One region of the Streptomyces sp. NBC_00158 genome, then DNA from elsewhere that is predicted to be linked to it. Evidence: riboswitches for the same ligand, from Rfam matches in the RefSeq annotation. Region 1 holds a riboswitch; each other region holds the start of a gene.
The links. Region 1 has a riboswitch for thiamine pyrophosphate ahead of thiC (phosphomethylpyrimidine synthase ThiC). Riboswitches for the same ligand answer to the same signal wherever they lie in the genome.
Positions count from the first base shown of each region.

Region 1 (4,292 bases):
CTTCCGTGCGACCGCCCACGCCCACGCCATCGGCCAGTGCCTGCTGGGCCAGCTCGACGAGAAGACGCGCCGGGACTACTACGACCGGCACCCGGTCGAGAGCATCACGCCCTACACGGTCCGGGACATGCACGCGTTGGAGCAGCGGATCGGGTCCCTGGAACGGATGCAGCCGGTTACGGAGCGTCAGGAGTACGCGCTCGGAACGGTGTGCGCCGCCATCCCGATCACGGCCGGCGATGCCGCCGCGACCATGGCGGTTTCCCTTCCTGTGCACCAAGAAGACCGATTGCTCTATGTGGTTGATCGACTACGGAGTGAAGTAGGCGCGCTGTTGAGCACCCTCTCCTTCTCTATCAGTATCTGAAAACTCACTCCTTGTGATCTGCTGGCGCTTCCACCACCCTTGTCAAGACGGCCCTGGGGGATCATTCCTGGCCACTTCCACTACAGCGGGGTAGGCAATGCGCGAGTCGGTACAGGCAGAGGTCATGATGAGCTTCCTCGTTTCCGAGGAGCTCGCGTTCCGGATCCCGGTCGAGCTCCGGTACGAGGCCCGTGACCCCTACGCGGTACGTCTGACCTTCCACCTTCCCGGAGATGCGCCGGTGACCTGGGCGTTCGGCCGGGAGCTGCTTCTCGACGGCATCAACAAGCCCAGTGGTGACGGTGACGTGCACATCGCGCCCACCGATCCGGACGAGCTGTCCGACGTCCACATCCGGCTTCAGGTCGGTGGCGACCGGGCCCTGTTCCGGGCCGGCGCGGGGCCGCTCGTCGCGTTCCTGGACCGGACCGACCGGCTCGTTCCGCTCGGTCAGGAGCGCAACCTCGGCGACTTCGAGGAGAGCCTCGACCAGGCACTCGGAAAGATCCTCTCCGAGTCGCAGCACGACGAGCGGAAGGCGGGCTGAGGCAGGGCCCCACGAGCCTCGGCCCGGGCCCCGCCCCTCCTCAGCGCTTGCGCCGGCGGCGGCCCCGGCCGCCGCGGGCCGGGGCCGCCGCCGGGCTCCCGGTCGTTCCGCCGGCCGCGCCGGGCCGGTCGGCTGAGACCACCAGGGCCGCGAGCGCCGTGGTCACCGGCACCGAGGCCACGAGCCCGATCGAGCCCACGAGGGTCCGTACGATCTCCTCCGCGACCAGCTCGCTGTTGGCCACCGTGCCCATGCTGCTGTTCGCGATCGAGAACAGCAGCAGGAGCGGCAGCGCGGCGCCCGCGTACGCCAGGACGAGGGTGTTCACCACCGAGGCGATGTGGTCGCGGCCGATCCGGATGGCGGCCCGGTACAGGGCGCGCGGACCCATGTCCGGGTCGGCCTGGTGGAGTTCCCAGACGGCCGAGGTCTGAGTGACGGTCACGTCGTCGAGCACGCCCAGGGATCCGATGATCACGCCTGCGAGCAGCAAACCGCTCATGTCGATGTTCGGGTAGAGCCCGTGGATCAGCCCGGTGTTGTCGTCCGTGTTGCCGCTCAGGAACGCCCAGCCGATGAACTGCGAGCCCAGCAGCCCGATCAGCAGGAGCGAGACCAGCGTGCCGAGGACGGCGACCGAGGTCCTCGCCGTCAGCCCGTGGCACATGTAGAGGGCGATCAGCATGATCGCGCTGGCGCCGATGACCGCCACGAGCAGCGGGTTGGAGCCCTGCAGGATCGCCGGGAGGATGAAGAGCGTCAGCACCCCGAAACTGACGACGAGCGCGATGAGGGCGAAGAGGCCGCGCATCCGGCCGACCACGACGACCGCGACGGCGAAGATGCCGGCCAGCAGCGCCATCGGGAACTTCCGGTTCAGGTCGATCACCGAGTACTGGAGGTCCCGGGGAGCGTCCGGCGCGTACGCCACCACCACCTCCTGCCCCTTCTCCAACTGCCGCGGCGCACCCGGCTGGACGATCTCGAAGAAGGCCCGGCCCTGCTCCGGTCCGCTGGTCACCTCGACGGTGGCCTTCTTGCACTCGCCGGTCCGGGCGGCCTGCGCCTCGCGTCCCTCGGGGGTGGAGGTGTCGCCAGTGGGAGGGACCTGCGCGGCGTTCACCGATTTGCAGTCGACCTTCGCGAGAGCGACGACCTTGCCCTGTTGGGTCTGCCGGTCGAAGCCCACCCCGGTGCGCTCGTGCGCGGGGGCTCCGCCGGGCCAGAGCACGGCCATGCCGACGAAGACGGCGGCGGCGAAGGGGATCAGTACGGCGGCGATCACCTTGCGCAGGTGCTTGGAGACCGGAGCGGCCGGCCCGTGGCCATGGCTGTGGCCATGACCGTGGCCGTGTCCTTGGCCGTGCGAATGCCCGTGGGAGGAGGCTGCGGCATGCCCGTGGGACGCATGCTCGTGGCCGGTGTGGCCCAAGGGCTCTGTGGGCTCGTGGGGAGGCTGCGGCGAGGACGTCACCGGCAGATCATCGCAAGAGATGAGGGGGCCCACTGTTCAGCACGCCACACACGACGCTAACGTGGGGGCTACTTTGCACAACGCGGGAGCTCGGAGCACCGGGCTGAGAGGGCGCTGATCACCGTACGCGCATGAGAATGCGTACGGGAGGAGGCTGCGTCGACCGCCGAACCTGTTACCGGGTAATGCCGGCGTAGGGAGATAGGTCTCATGACCATTCAGGACGCACGCACGCCTGCCGTCAGCCAGGACGCCGACGGCCAGACCGAGCGCCAGCCGGGCTGGCACAAGGGCTACGTGGCGGGCTCCCGCCCCGACATCCGGGTGCCGGTCCGCCAGGTCCACCTCACCAACGGCAAGGACGTGACGCTCTACGACACGTCCGGGCCGTACACCGACCCGCAGATCGAGACCGACGTCCGCCGGGGCCTCGCCCCCCTGCGCGAGAACTGGATCATCGGCCGCGGCGACACCGAGGAGTACGCGGGACGCCCCGTCCGCCCCGAGGACGACGGCATCAAGCACACCTCGCCGCGCGGGGGCCTCAAGAACCTCGACGCGGTCTTCCCGGGCCGTCCGCGCCAGCCCCGCCGGGGCCGCGGCGGCGCCGCCGTCACGCAGCTCGCGTATGCCCGCCGGGGCGAGATCACCCCGGAGATGGAGTACGTCGCGATCCGCGAGAACGTCTCCCCCGAGGTCGTTCGCGAGGAGATCGCCGCAGGCCGCGCGGTGCTCCCGGCCAACGTGAACCACCCGGAGATCGAACCGATGATCATCGGCAAGAAGTTCCTGGTGAAGGTCAACGCCAACATCGGCAACTCCGCGGTCACCTCCTCGATCGAGGAGGAGGTGGAGAAGATGACCTGGGCGACCCGCTGGGGTGCCGACACGGTCATGGACCTCTCCACCGGCCGCAACATCCACACCACCCGCGAGTGGGTGCTGCGCAACTCCCCGGTCCCGATCGGCACCGTGCCGCTCTACCAGGCCCTGGAGAAGGCCGACGGCAGGGCCGAGGACCTGACCTGGGAGATCTACAAGGACACGGTCATCGAGCAGGCCGAGCAGGGCGTCGACTACATGACGGTCCACGCCGGCGTGCTGCTGCCGTACGTGCCGCTGACCGCCCGTCGCAAGACCGGCATCGTCTCCCGCGGCGGTTCGATCATGGCTGCCTGGTGCCTGGCGCACCACAAGGAGAACTTCCTCTACACGAACTTCGAGGAGCTCTGCGAGATCCTCGCGACGTACGACGTCACGTACTCGCTGGGCGACGGCCTGCGGCCCGGCTCCATCGCGGACGCCAACGACGCCGCGCAGTTCGCGGAGCTGAAGACCCTGGGCGAGCTGAACACCATCGCCAAGCGGCACAACGTGCAGACGATGATCGAGGGCCCGGGCCACGTCCCGATGCACAAGATCAAGGAGAACATCGACCTCCAGCAGGAGATCTGCGAGGAGGCGCCGTTCTACACGCTCGGCCCGCTGACGACGGACGTCGCGCCCGCGTACGACCACATCACCTCGGGCATCGGCGCCGCGATGATCGCCTGGTGGGGCACCGCGATGCTCTGCTACGTGACGCCCAAGGAGCACCTGGGCCTGCCCAACCGGGACGACGTGAAGACCGGCGTCATCACGTACAAGATCTCCGCGCACGCGGCGGACCTGGCCAAGGGCCACCCGGGTGCCCAGGAGTGGGACGACGCCCTGTCGGACGCGCGGTTCGAGTTCCGCTGGGAGGACCAGTTCAACCTGGCCCTCGACCCCGACACGGCCCGTGAGTTCCACGACGAGACCCTGCCGGCCGAGCCGGCCAAGACCGCGCACTTCTGCTCCATGTGCGGTCCGAAGTTCTGCTCCATGAAGATCTCGCAGGACATCCGCCGTGAGCACGGCGGTGA
Region 1 covers NZ_CP108161.1:3,614,763-3,619,054, reverse strand. The annotation lists gene OG553_RS16620 (IclR family transcriptional regulator) at 1-367, shown strand, start outside; gene OG553_RS16615 (SsgA family sporulation/cell division regulator) at 465-914, shown strand; gene OG553_RS16610 (YibE/F family protein) at 955-2,421, opposite strand; TPP riboswitch at 2,461-2,605, shown strand; gene thiC (phosphomethylpyrimidine synthase ThiC) at 2,599-4,292, shown strand, end outside.

Region 2 (4,292 bases), 1.7 Mb from region 1:
CAGTTTGCGGGCGAGGACCGGGTCGTCGTTGGTGTACGGGAGGACGGTGAAGCCCTCGTCGACCAGGACCTCCGCGGCGTCGAGCAGCTCGACGCCGTCGGGGAGCAGGGTGCGCTCGTCGGCGACGACCTCCAGCTTGATCCAGTCGGTGCCGAGTGCCTCCCGTGCCAGCCGGGCGGTGAGGACGGCCTCGCCGGCGGTGAAGCAGCCGGCGGTGTTGGGGAGGACGGCGATGTCCAGCTTGGACAGGACCGACAGGACGGATCCCTGGACGGTGGGGTCCAGGCGGCGCATGGCCACCGTGGTGAGTTCGGTCCCGGAGGCGATGAGGGCGCGTTCGAGGATGTCGAGGCTCGGGGCTCCGCCCGTGCCCATGATCAGGCGGGAGGAGAAGGTCCGGCCGCCCAGGGTGAAGACGTCGTCAGCCATGTGTTCAGCCTCCCTGGACCGCGGTGAGGATCTCGATCCGGTCGCCTTCGCCCACCGAGGTGGCGGGCCACTGTCCGCGCGGGACGACGGTCTCGTTGAGGGCGGCGGCCACGCCGGAGGGGGCGGTGGTGAGGGTGGCGACCACCGCGTCGAGGGTGGTGCCGGCCGCGATCTCGCGCGGCTCGCCGTTGACGGAGATGGTCATGCGTAGGACTCCTGACGCGTGGAGGAGAAGCGGCGCGGGGTGAAGGGGCGGGCGATCTCCGGCACGGTGCCGGTGGTCAGCAGTTCCGCCATCACGTCGCCGGTGAGCGGGGTGAGCAGGACCCCGTTGCGGTAGTGCCCGGTGGCCAGGTGCAGGCCGGGGAGGTTGGTGGGGCCGAGGAGCGGGGCGTTGTCGGGGGAGCCGGGGCGCAGGCCGGCCCGGGTCTCGACGAGCGGCAGTTCGGTGATGCCGGGGACCAGTTCGTGGGCGTCGCGCAGCAGTTCGTAGACCCCGCCGGCGGTGACGGTGGTGTCCCAGCCGAGTTCCTCGCTGGTGGCTCCGACGACGAGTTCGCCGTTCTCGCGGGGCACCAGGTAGACGTGGCTGCCGCGTACGACGGCCCGTACCGTCCGGGAGAGGAAGGGCGCGTAGGCGGGCGGTACGGCGAGGCGCAGCACCTGTCCCTTGACCGGGCGTACGGGCGGTACCGCGTCCGCGGGTACGCCGGCCAGCCGGCCGCTGAGCGAGCCCGCGGCGAGTACGACCTGGTCGGCGTGCAGCTGCGTGCCGTCGTCGAGGAGGGCTCCGCAGGCCCGGTCGGCGGTGACGAGGAGCCGCTGCGCGCGGGCCCGGTGGATGGTCACGCCCGCTCGTTCGCAGGCGGCGAGCAGGGCGTCGGCGAGCCGGCGGGGGTCGACCTGGTGGTCGCCGTCGACGCGCAGGCCGCCGCGTACGCCGGGGGCGAGCATCGGTTCGAGGCGGCGGCATTCGCGGCCGGTGAGCCATTCGGACTCCAGGCCGCAGCGGCGCTGGAGGGCGTGGAGTTCCCGCAGGTGGAGGCGGTCGTCGGCGTCGAGGGCGACGGCGAGGGTGCCGCAGGCGCGGTAGCCGAGGTCGATGCCGCCGCTGGCTTCGGTGAGCTCGGCGGCGAAGTCGGGGTAGCGGGCGGCGGAGGCGACGTTGAGGCCGAGGAGGGTCTCCTCGCCGTAGTGGAGCTCGGTGACGGCGGCGAGCATGCCGGCGGCGACGCGGGCGGCGCCGCCCCCGGGGTCGGGGTCGGCGAGTGCGGTGCTCAGGCCGTGCCGGGCCGCCCGCCAGGCGGTGACCAGGCCGATGATGCCGCCCCCGATGACGAGGACGTCGGATCCCTTGTCGGATCCGTTCCGAGATGAGTGCATGGGCGTCCAGCCCCTCCCTTCGCCGGCATGACCCGGATCAGGTTCGTACGGTCGGAGGCCGGCCAGCCTCCCTCTCAGCCCGGTGCGCCCGGACTCCCGCGATAGGTACGGTGGCCAGGTTAACCCCGGCGCCGGGGTCGGGTAAGGCTGCCTCCCCGCTGCCGGGCGGACGATCTCCACGCCCCCTGTTCCTGACGGCCCGTCAGTTCACTAGGGTGGGCCGCGTGAGTGAGCAGACGGAACAGCAGACGGAACAGCAGACGGAACAGACGAACCCCGGTGTCGTGATCGTGGGCGCCGGAATGGCCGGCGTGCAGACCGCCGTGGCCCTGCGGGAACAGGGCTACGAGGGCCCCGTGACCCTGCTGGGCGCCGAACCCCACCAGCCCTACGACCGGCCCCCGCTCTCCAAGGCGGTATTGCTCGGCAAGGCCGAGGACTCCGCGTTCGAGGTGGACTTCGAGGGCCTGCGCATCGACCTGCGCCTCGGCACCGAGGTCACGGGGCTGCGGGCCGGGGCCCGCGAGGTCGACACCGAGGCCGGTCCGGTTCCGTACGAGGTCCTCGTGCTGGCCACCGGAGCCGTGCCGCTGACCCTGCCCGGCACCGAGGGGGTCCCCGGCGTCCACCTGCTGCGCACCCTCGACGACGCCGCCCGGCTGCGCCCGGTGCTGGCCGCCGCCCCCGAGGCCGTCGTGGTCGGGGCCGGCTGGATCGGCGCCGAGTTCGCCACCGCGGCCCGCGAGGCCGGCTGCGCCGTCACGGTCGTCGAGGCGGCGGACCGGGTGCTGTCGGGGGCCCTGCCCGCCGAGGTCGCCGAGCCGATGGCCCGGTGGTACGCGGAGGCCGGAGCCACGCTGCTCACCGGCGCGAGGGTCGCCGGGATCGAGGAGGGCCGGGTGCTGCTGGCGGACGGCCGCGAGCTGCCCGCCGGGGCCGTCGTCGTCGGCATCGGCGCCCGGCCGGCCACCGACTGGCTCGCCGGGACCGGGGTCGAGCTCGGCGCCGACGGCTCGGTCACCGCGGACGCGTACCTGCGCACCTCGCTCCCCGGCGTGTACGCGGTCGGCGACTGCTCCTCCTTCCCGTCGGCCCGCTACGGGACGCGGCTGCTGGTCCACCACTGGGACAACGCCCTCCAGGGCCCCCGGGCCGTCGCTGCGAACGTGCTGGCCGGGGAACCGGTCCAGGTCTACGACCCGGTGCCGTACTTCTGGTCGGAGCAGTTCGGCCGCTTCGTCCAGTACGCGGGCCACCACGGCGGGGCCGACACCCTGCTGTGGCGCGGGGACCCGGCCGGCGCCACCTGGTCGGTGTGCTGGCTGCGCGGGGGCGCGCTGGCAGCCGTGCTGGCCGTGGGCCGCCCCCGGGACCTCGCGCAGGGCCGGAAGCTGATCGAGACCGGTGTGCCCGTGGACCCGGCCAAGGTCGCGGACCCGGCCGTTCCGCTGAAGTCGGCCCTGGCCTGACGCCTCCCGGGGCCGGCCGGACGCGCGGCCCGGCCCCGTCCGGCCCCCGGCCCGGCCCCGGACGGACGGGGCCGGGTACCGGCTGCCCGTCCGAAGTGGCAGGCTTGTGCCCGTGACCGAGATTGACGCAAAGATCGACGCCCTTGTCCCCTCCTGGCTGTACCTCCCCGACATCGCGGAGATGCTCGACATCGAGGTGACCCGGGTCCGCCAGATGGTGAAGGAAGGGCAGCTGATCGCCGTACGGCGGGGCGAGAACCGCGCCCTGCAGGTGCCGGCGCAGTTCATCGACGGCGACAAGGTCGTCAAGGGCCTCGTCGGACTGCTGACCGTACTGCGAGACGACCGCTTCTCCGACGAGGAGATGCTGGAGTGGCTCTTCACCGAGGACGCGAGCCTGCCCGGCACCCCCGTGCAGGCGCTGCGGGAGAACCGCGGCACGGAGGTGAAGCGCCGCGCCCAGGCGCTCGCCCTCTGAGCGGCTGATCCACGGATGCGGCGGGCCGGGTAACCTCGGCCCGCCCGCACACCGCACCATCACCACCCGAGGGGTACTCCCATGCAGCAGCTGTCCGACGCCCGGCTCTACCTGTGCACGGACGCACGCAAGCGGCAGGGGGACCTCCCCGAGTTCCTGGACGCCGTCCTGGCCGGCGGAGTCGACATCGTCCAGCTCCGCGACAAGGGCATGGAGGCGGGTGAGGAGCTCGAACACCTCCAGGTCTTCGCCGAGGCCGCCCGCCGCCACGGCAAGCTCCTCGCCGTCAACGACCGCGCCGACGTCGCGCACGCCATCGGCTCCGACGTCCTGCACCTCGGCCAGGGCGACATCCCCGTCCCCGCCGCCCGCGCCATCCTCGGCGACGGGGTCCTGATCGGCCGCTCCTGCCACGCCGAGTCCGAGGTGGACGCCGCCGTCGCCGAGCCCGGAGTGGACTACTTCTGCACCGGCCCGTGCTGGCCCACCCCCACCAAGCCCGGCCGCCACGCCCCCGGACTCGACCTCGTCCG
Region 2 covers NZ_CP108161.1:5,351,477-5,355,768, forward strand. The annotation lists gene OG553_RS24615 (thiazole synthase) at 1-429, opposite strand, end outside; gene thiS (sulfur carrier protein ThiS) at 434-634, opposite strand; gene thiO (glycine oxidase ThiO) at 631-1,812, opposite strand; TPP riboswitch at 1,810-1,922, opposite strand; gene OG553_RS24630 (NAD(P)/FAD-dependent oxidoreductase) at 2,037-3,281, shown strand; gene OG553_RS24635 (Rv2175c family DNA-binding protein) at 3,394-3,759, shown strand; gene thiE (thiamine phosphate synthase) at 3,841-4,292, shown strand, end outside.
Region 2: another riboswitch for thiamine pyrophosphate. It lies ahead of thiO (glycine oxidase ThiO); the one in region 1 lies ahead of thiC (phosphomethylpyrimidine synthase ThiC).

Region 3 (4,292 bases), 1.7 Mb from region 1:
CCCCCGCCTCCGCAGGCCCCGCAGGACGCCTCGCCCCCGCCGCAGAAGAAGCGCGCGGGGCGGGATCTGCGTGCCGCCATAGGGGTCGGCGTCGGCCTCGGCGCGGTGATCTTCGCTTCGCTGTTCATCGTGAAGGCCGTCTTCGTCGGCGTCATCGTCGTCGCGGTCGTGGTCGGCCTGTGGGAGCTCACCTCCCGGCTCCAGGAGAAGAAGGGCATCAAGGCCCCGCTGGTCCCGCTCGCGGTCGGCGGCGCGGCGATGATCATCGCCGGGTACGTCCGCGGGGCCGAGGGCGCGTGGGTGGCGATGGCGCTCACCGCGCTGGCCGTCCTCGTGTGGAGGATGACCGAGCCTCCCGAGGACTACCTCAAGGACGTCACGGCCGGCGTCTTCGCGGCGTTCTACGTGCCCTTCCTGGCCACCTTCGTCGCGATGCTGCTGACCCCCGACGACGGCCCGCAGCGGGTGGTGACCTTCCTGGTGCTGACCGTGGTCAGCGACACCGGGGCGTACGCGGTCGGCTGGCGCTTCGGCAAGACCAAGCTCGCCCCGCGCATCAGCCCCGGCAAGACCCGCGAGGGGCTCTTCGGAGCGGTGGCCTTCGCGATGGTGGCCGGCGCGCTGTGCATGGAGTTCCTGATCGACGGCGGTGCCTGGTGGCAGGGCCTGCTGCTGGGCCTCGCGGTGGCGGTCTCCGCCACCCTGGGTGACCTCGGCGAGTCGATGATCAAGCGTGACCTGGGCATCAAGGACATGGGCACACTGCTCCCGGGCCACGGCGGCATCATGGACCGCCTGGACTCCCTGCTGCCGACCGCCCCGGTGGTGTGGCTGCTGCTGGCCGCGTTCGTCGGTACCGGCTGAGGTGGCGCCCCGGGCCCATGGGCCCGGGGGCGGAGCACCGGCTTACGGGTCGGGGCCGGGTTATCCTGGAGGGCGCGCCGTGTTCACGCGGCGCGCCCTTTCCGTCCGGCGGCCGAGTGGCCGCGGACCGGCCCTGCACGCGCGGGGTGACCCCCACCCCGTCGTACCGAGGAGTACCGCATGGCCCCGCGTCCCGTTCCGGGCGAGCTCACCTTCGTCGCGCCCCGCGGAGCGAAGAAGCCGCCCCGGCACCTCGCCGACCTCACCCCGGCCGAGCGCCGTGAGGCCGTGGCCGCGATCGGCGAGAAGCCGTTCCGGGCCAAGCAGCTCTCCCAGCACTACTTCGCCCGCTACGCGCACGACCCGGCCGAGTGGACCGACATCCCCGCCGCCTCGCGCGAGAAGCTCCAGCAGGAGCTGCTGCCGGAGCTCATGAACGTCGTGCGGCACATCAGCTGCGACGACGACACCACCCGCAAGACCCTGTGGAAGCTGCACGACGGCACGCTCGTCGAGTCCGTGCTGATGCGCTACCCCGACCGGGTGACGATGTGCATCTCCTCGCAGGCCGGCTGCGGCATGAACTGCCCGTTCTGCGCCACCGGCCAGGCCGGCCTGGACCGCAACCTCTCCACCGCCGAGATCGTGCACCAGATCGTCGACGGCATGCGCGCCCTGCGCGACGGCGAGGTCCCCGGCGGCCCGGCCCGGCTGTCCAACATCGTCTTCATGGGCATGGGCGAGCCGCTGGCGAACTACAAGCGCGTCGTCGGCGCCATCCGCCGCCTCACCGACCCGGAGCCCGACGGCCTGGGCCTGTCGCAGCGCGGCATCACCGTCTCCACCGTCGGCCTGGTCCCGGCGATGCTGCGGTTCGCCGACGAGGGCTTCAAGTGCCGCCTCGCGGTCTCGCTGCACGCCCCGGACGACGAGCTGCGCGACACCCTCGTCCCGGTGAACACCCGCTGGAAGGTCCGCGAGGTCCTCGACGCGGCCTGGGAGTACGCGGAGAAGTCCGGCCGCCGCATCTCCATCGAGTACGCCCTGATCCGCGACATCAACGACCAGGCCTGGCGCGGCGACCTGCTGGGCCGCCTGCTCAAGGGCAAGCGCGTACACGTCAACCTGATCCCGCTGAACCCGACGCCGGGCTCGAAGTGGACCGCCTCCCGCCCCGAGGACGAGAAGGCCTTCGTCGAGGCGATCGCCCGCCACGGGGTGCCCGTGACCGTCCGCGACACCCGCGGCCAGGAGATCGACGGCGCGTGCGGCCAGCTCGCCGCCTCGGAACGATAGATTCCGGACGGGCGTCCGCGTGAATCGGCCGCAGGGGTACCCTGTGGCCGAACCAATTGCATATTCCGACAGGGGAGCGCCACAGCGCTGAGAGTGCGGTATCCGTCATCCGCAGACCCTCTGAACCTCGCCCCGGTCATTCGGGGTAGGAAGTTCGGTCACCACTCAAGCTGTTGCGCCCTGCCCGGCGTCCGCTCCCACAGAGCGCCGGGCAGGGCCGCGTCTTCTCCTGGTCATCCCAGGAGGAATCACCAGTGAGCACCACCAGGAAGATCGCGGGCGCCGCGCTCGCGGCCGCGCTCGGCGTCACCACGCTCAGTGCCTGCGGCGGCGGCGACGCCAAGGACAAGTCCGCGGGCGCGACCGACGCCCCGAAGTCCAAGACCGTCACGCTCGTCTCCCACGACTCCTTCAACGTGACCGACACGGTCCTCAAGGAGTTCGAGCAGCAGAGCGGCTACACCGTCAAGGTGCTGAAGTCCGGTGACGCCGGCGCCGCCCTCAACCAGGAGATCCTCACCAAGGGCTCCCCGCGCGGCGACGTCTTCTTCGGCGTCGACAACACCCTGCTCTCGCGCGCCCTCGACAACGGCGTCTTCACGCCGTACGAGGCCAAGGGCCTGGACACGGTGAAGCCCGAGTACGTCCTCGACAAGCAGCACCGCGTCACCCCGGTCGACTCCGGCGACATCTGCGTCAACTACGACAAGGCGTACTTCGCCGACAAGAAGATCGCCCCGCCGCAGACGCTGGACGACCTGCTCAAGCCCGAGTACAAGAACCTGCTGGTCACCGAGAACGCCGCGACCTCCTCGCCCGGCCTCGGCTTCCTCCTCGCCTCCGTCGGCAAGTACGGCGAGGAGGGCTGGAAGGACTACTGGACCAAGCTCAAGGCCAACGGCGTCGAGGTCGTCGACGGCTGGGAGCAGGCCTACAACGAGCGGTTCTCCGGCTCCGCCGGCGGCAAGAAGGCCAAGGGCGACCGCCCGCTGGTCGTCTCCTACGCCTCCAGCCCGCCGGTCGAGGTCCTCTACGGCGAGCCGCAGCCGGCCGAGGCGCCCACGGGCGTGGCCACCGGCACCTGCTTCCGCCAGATCGAGTTCGCGGGCCTGCTCAAGGGTGCGAAGAACGAGGAGGGCGGCAAGGCCCTCATCGACTTCCTGGTCTCCAAGAAGTTCCAGGAGGACATGCCGCTCCAGATGTTCGTGAACCCGGTCGTCAAGGACGCGAAGCTGCCGGAGCTGTTCACGAAGCACGGCGTCGTGGTCGACAAGCCGGAGAACGTCGCTCCGGAGGCCATCGCCAAGAACCGTGAGCAGTGGGTCAAGACGTGGTCCTCGCTCGTCGTGAAGTAGAGCGCCTTACCGCGGGGGGCGGGCGCGCCACGGCCGTCAGACTCGCTCTGATGGCCGTGCCGCTCGCCTTCTTCGGACTGTTCTTCGCCTACCCCGTCGCCGCGATCGTCGGCCGCGGGCTCAAGACGGACGAGGGCTGGCAGTTCGGCCGGATCGGCGAGGTCCTCGCCCGGCCCGACATCGCCGGCGTGCTGTGGTTCACCACCTGGCAGGCGCTCGCCTCGACCGCCCTCACCCTGCTCCTGGCGCTGCCGGGCGCGTACGTGTTCGCGCGGCTGGAGTTCCCCGGCAAGCAGCTGCTGCGCGCGCTGGTCACCGTCCCCTTCGTGCTGCCGACCGTGGTCGTCGGCAGTGCCTTCCTGGCGCTGGTCGGCCGGGGCGGGCTGCTCGACGAGCTGTGGGGCGTCCGGCTGGACACCACCGTGTGGGCGATCCTGCTCGCCCACGTCTTCTTCAACTACGCCGTCGTGGTGCGGACCGTCGGCGGCCTCTGGGCGCAGCTGGACCCGCGCCAGGAGGAGGCCGCCCGGGTGCTGGGCGCCGGGCGGTTCGCGGCGTGGCGGCGGGTGACGCTGCCCGCGCTCGGGCCGGCGGTGGCCGCGGCCTCGCTGATGGTGTTCCTGTTCACGTTCAGCTCCTTCGGCGTCGTGCAGATCCTGGGCGGGCCCGCGTACGCCACCCTGGAGGTGGAGGTCTACCGGCAGACGGCGCAGCTGCTGGACCTGCCGACCGCCGCCGTGCTGACGATGGTGCAGTTCGCGGCCATCGCCGCCGTCC
Region 3 covers NZ_CP108161.1:1,888,107-1,892,398, reverse strand. The annotation lists gene OG553_RS08310 (phosphatidate cytidylyltransferase) at 1-864, shown strand, start outside; gene rlmN (23S rRNA (adenine(2503)-C(2))-methyltransferase RlmN) at 1,045-2,160, shown strand; TPP riboswitch at 2,221-2,330, shown strand; gene OG553_RS08300 (thiamine ABC transporter substrate binding subunit) at 2,415-3,515, shown strand; gene OG553_RS08295 (ABC transporter permease) at 3,566-4,292, shown strand, end outside.
Region 3: another riboswitch for thiamine pyrophosphate. It lies ahead of OG553_RS08300 (thiamine ABC transporter substrate binding subunit); the one in region 1 lies ahead of thiC (phosphomethylpyrimidine synthase ThiC).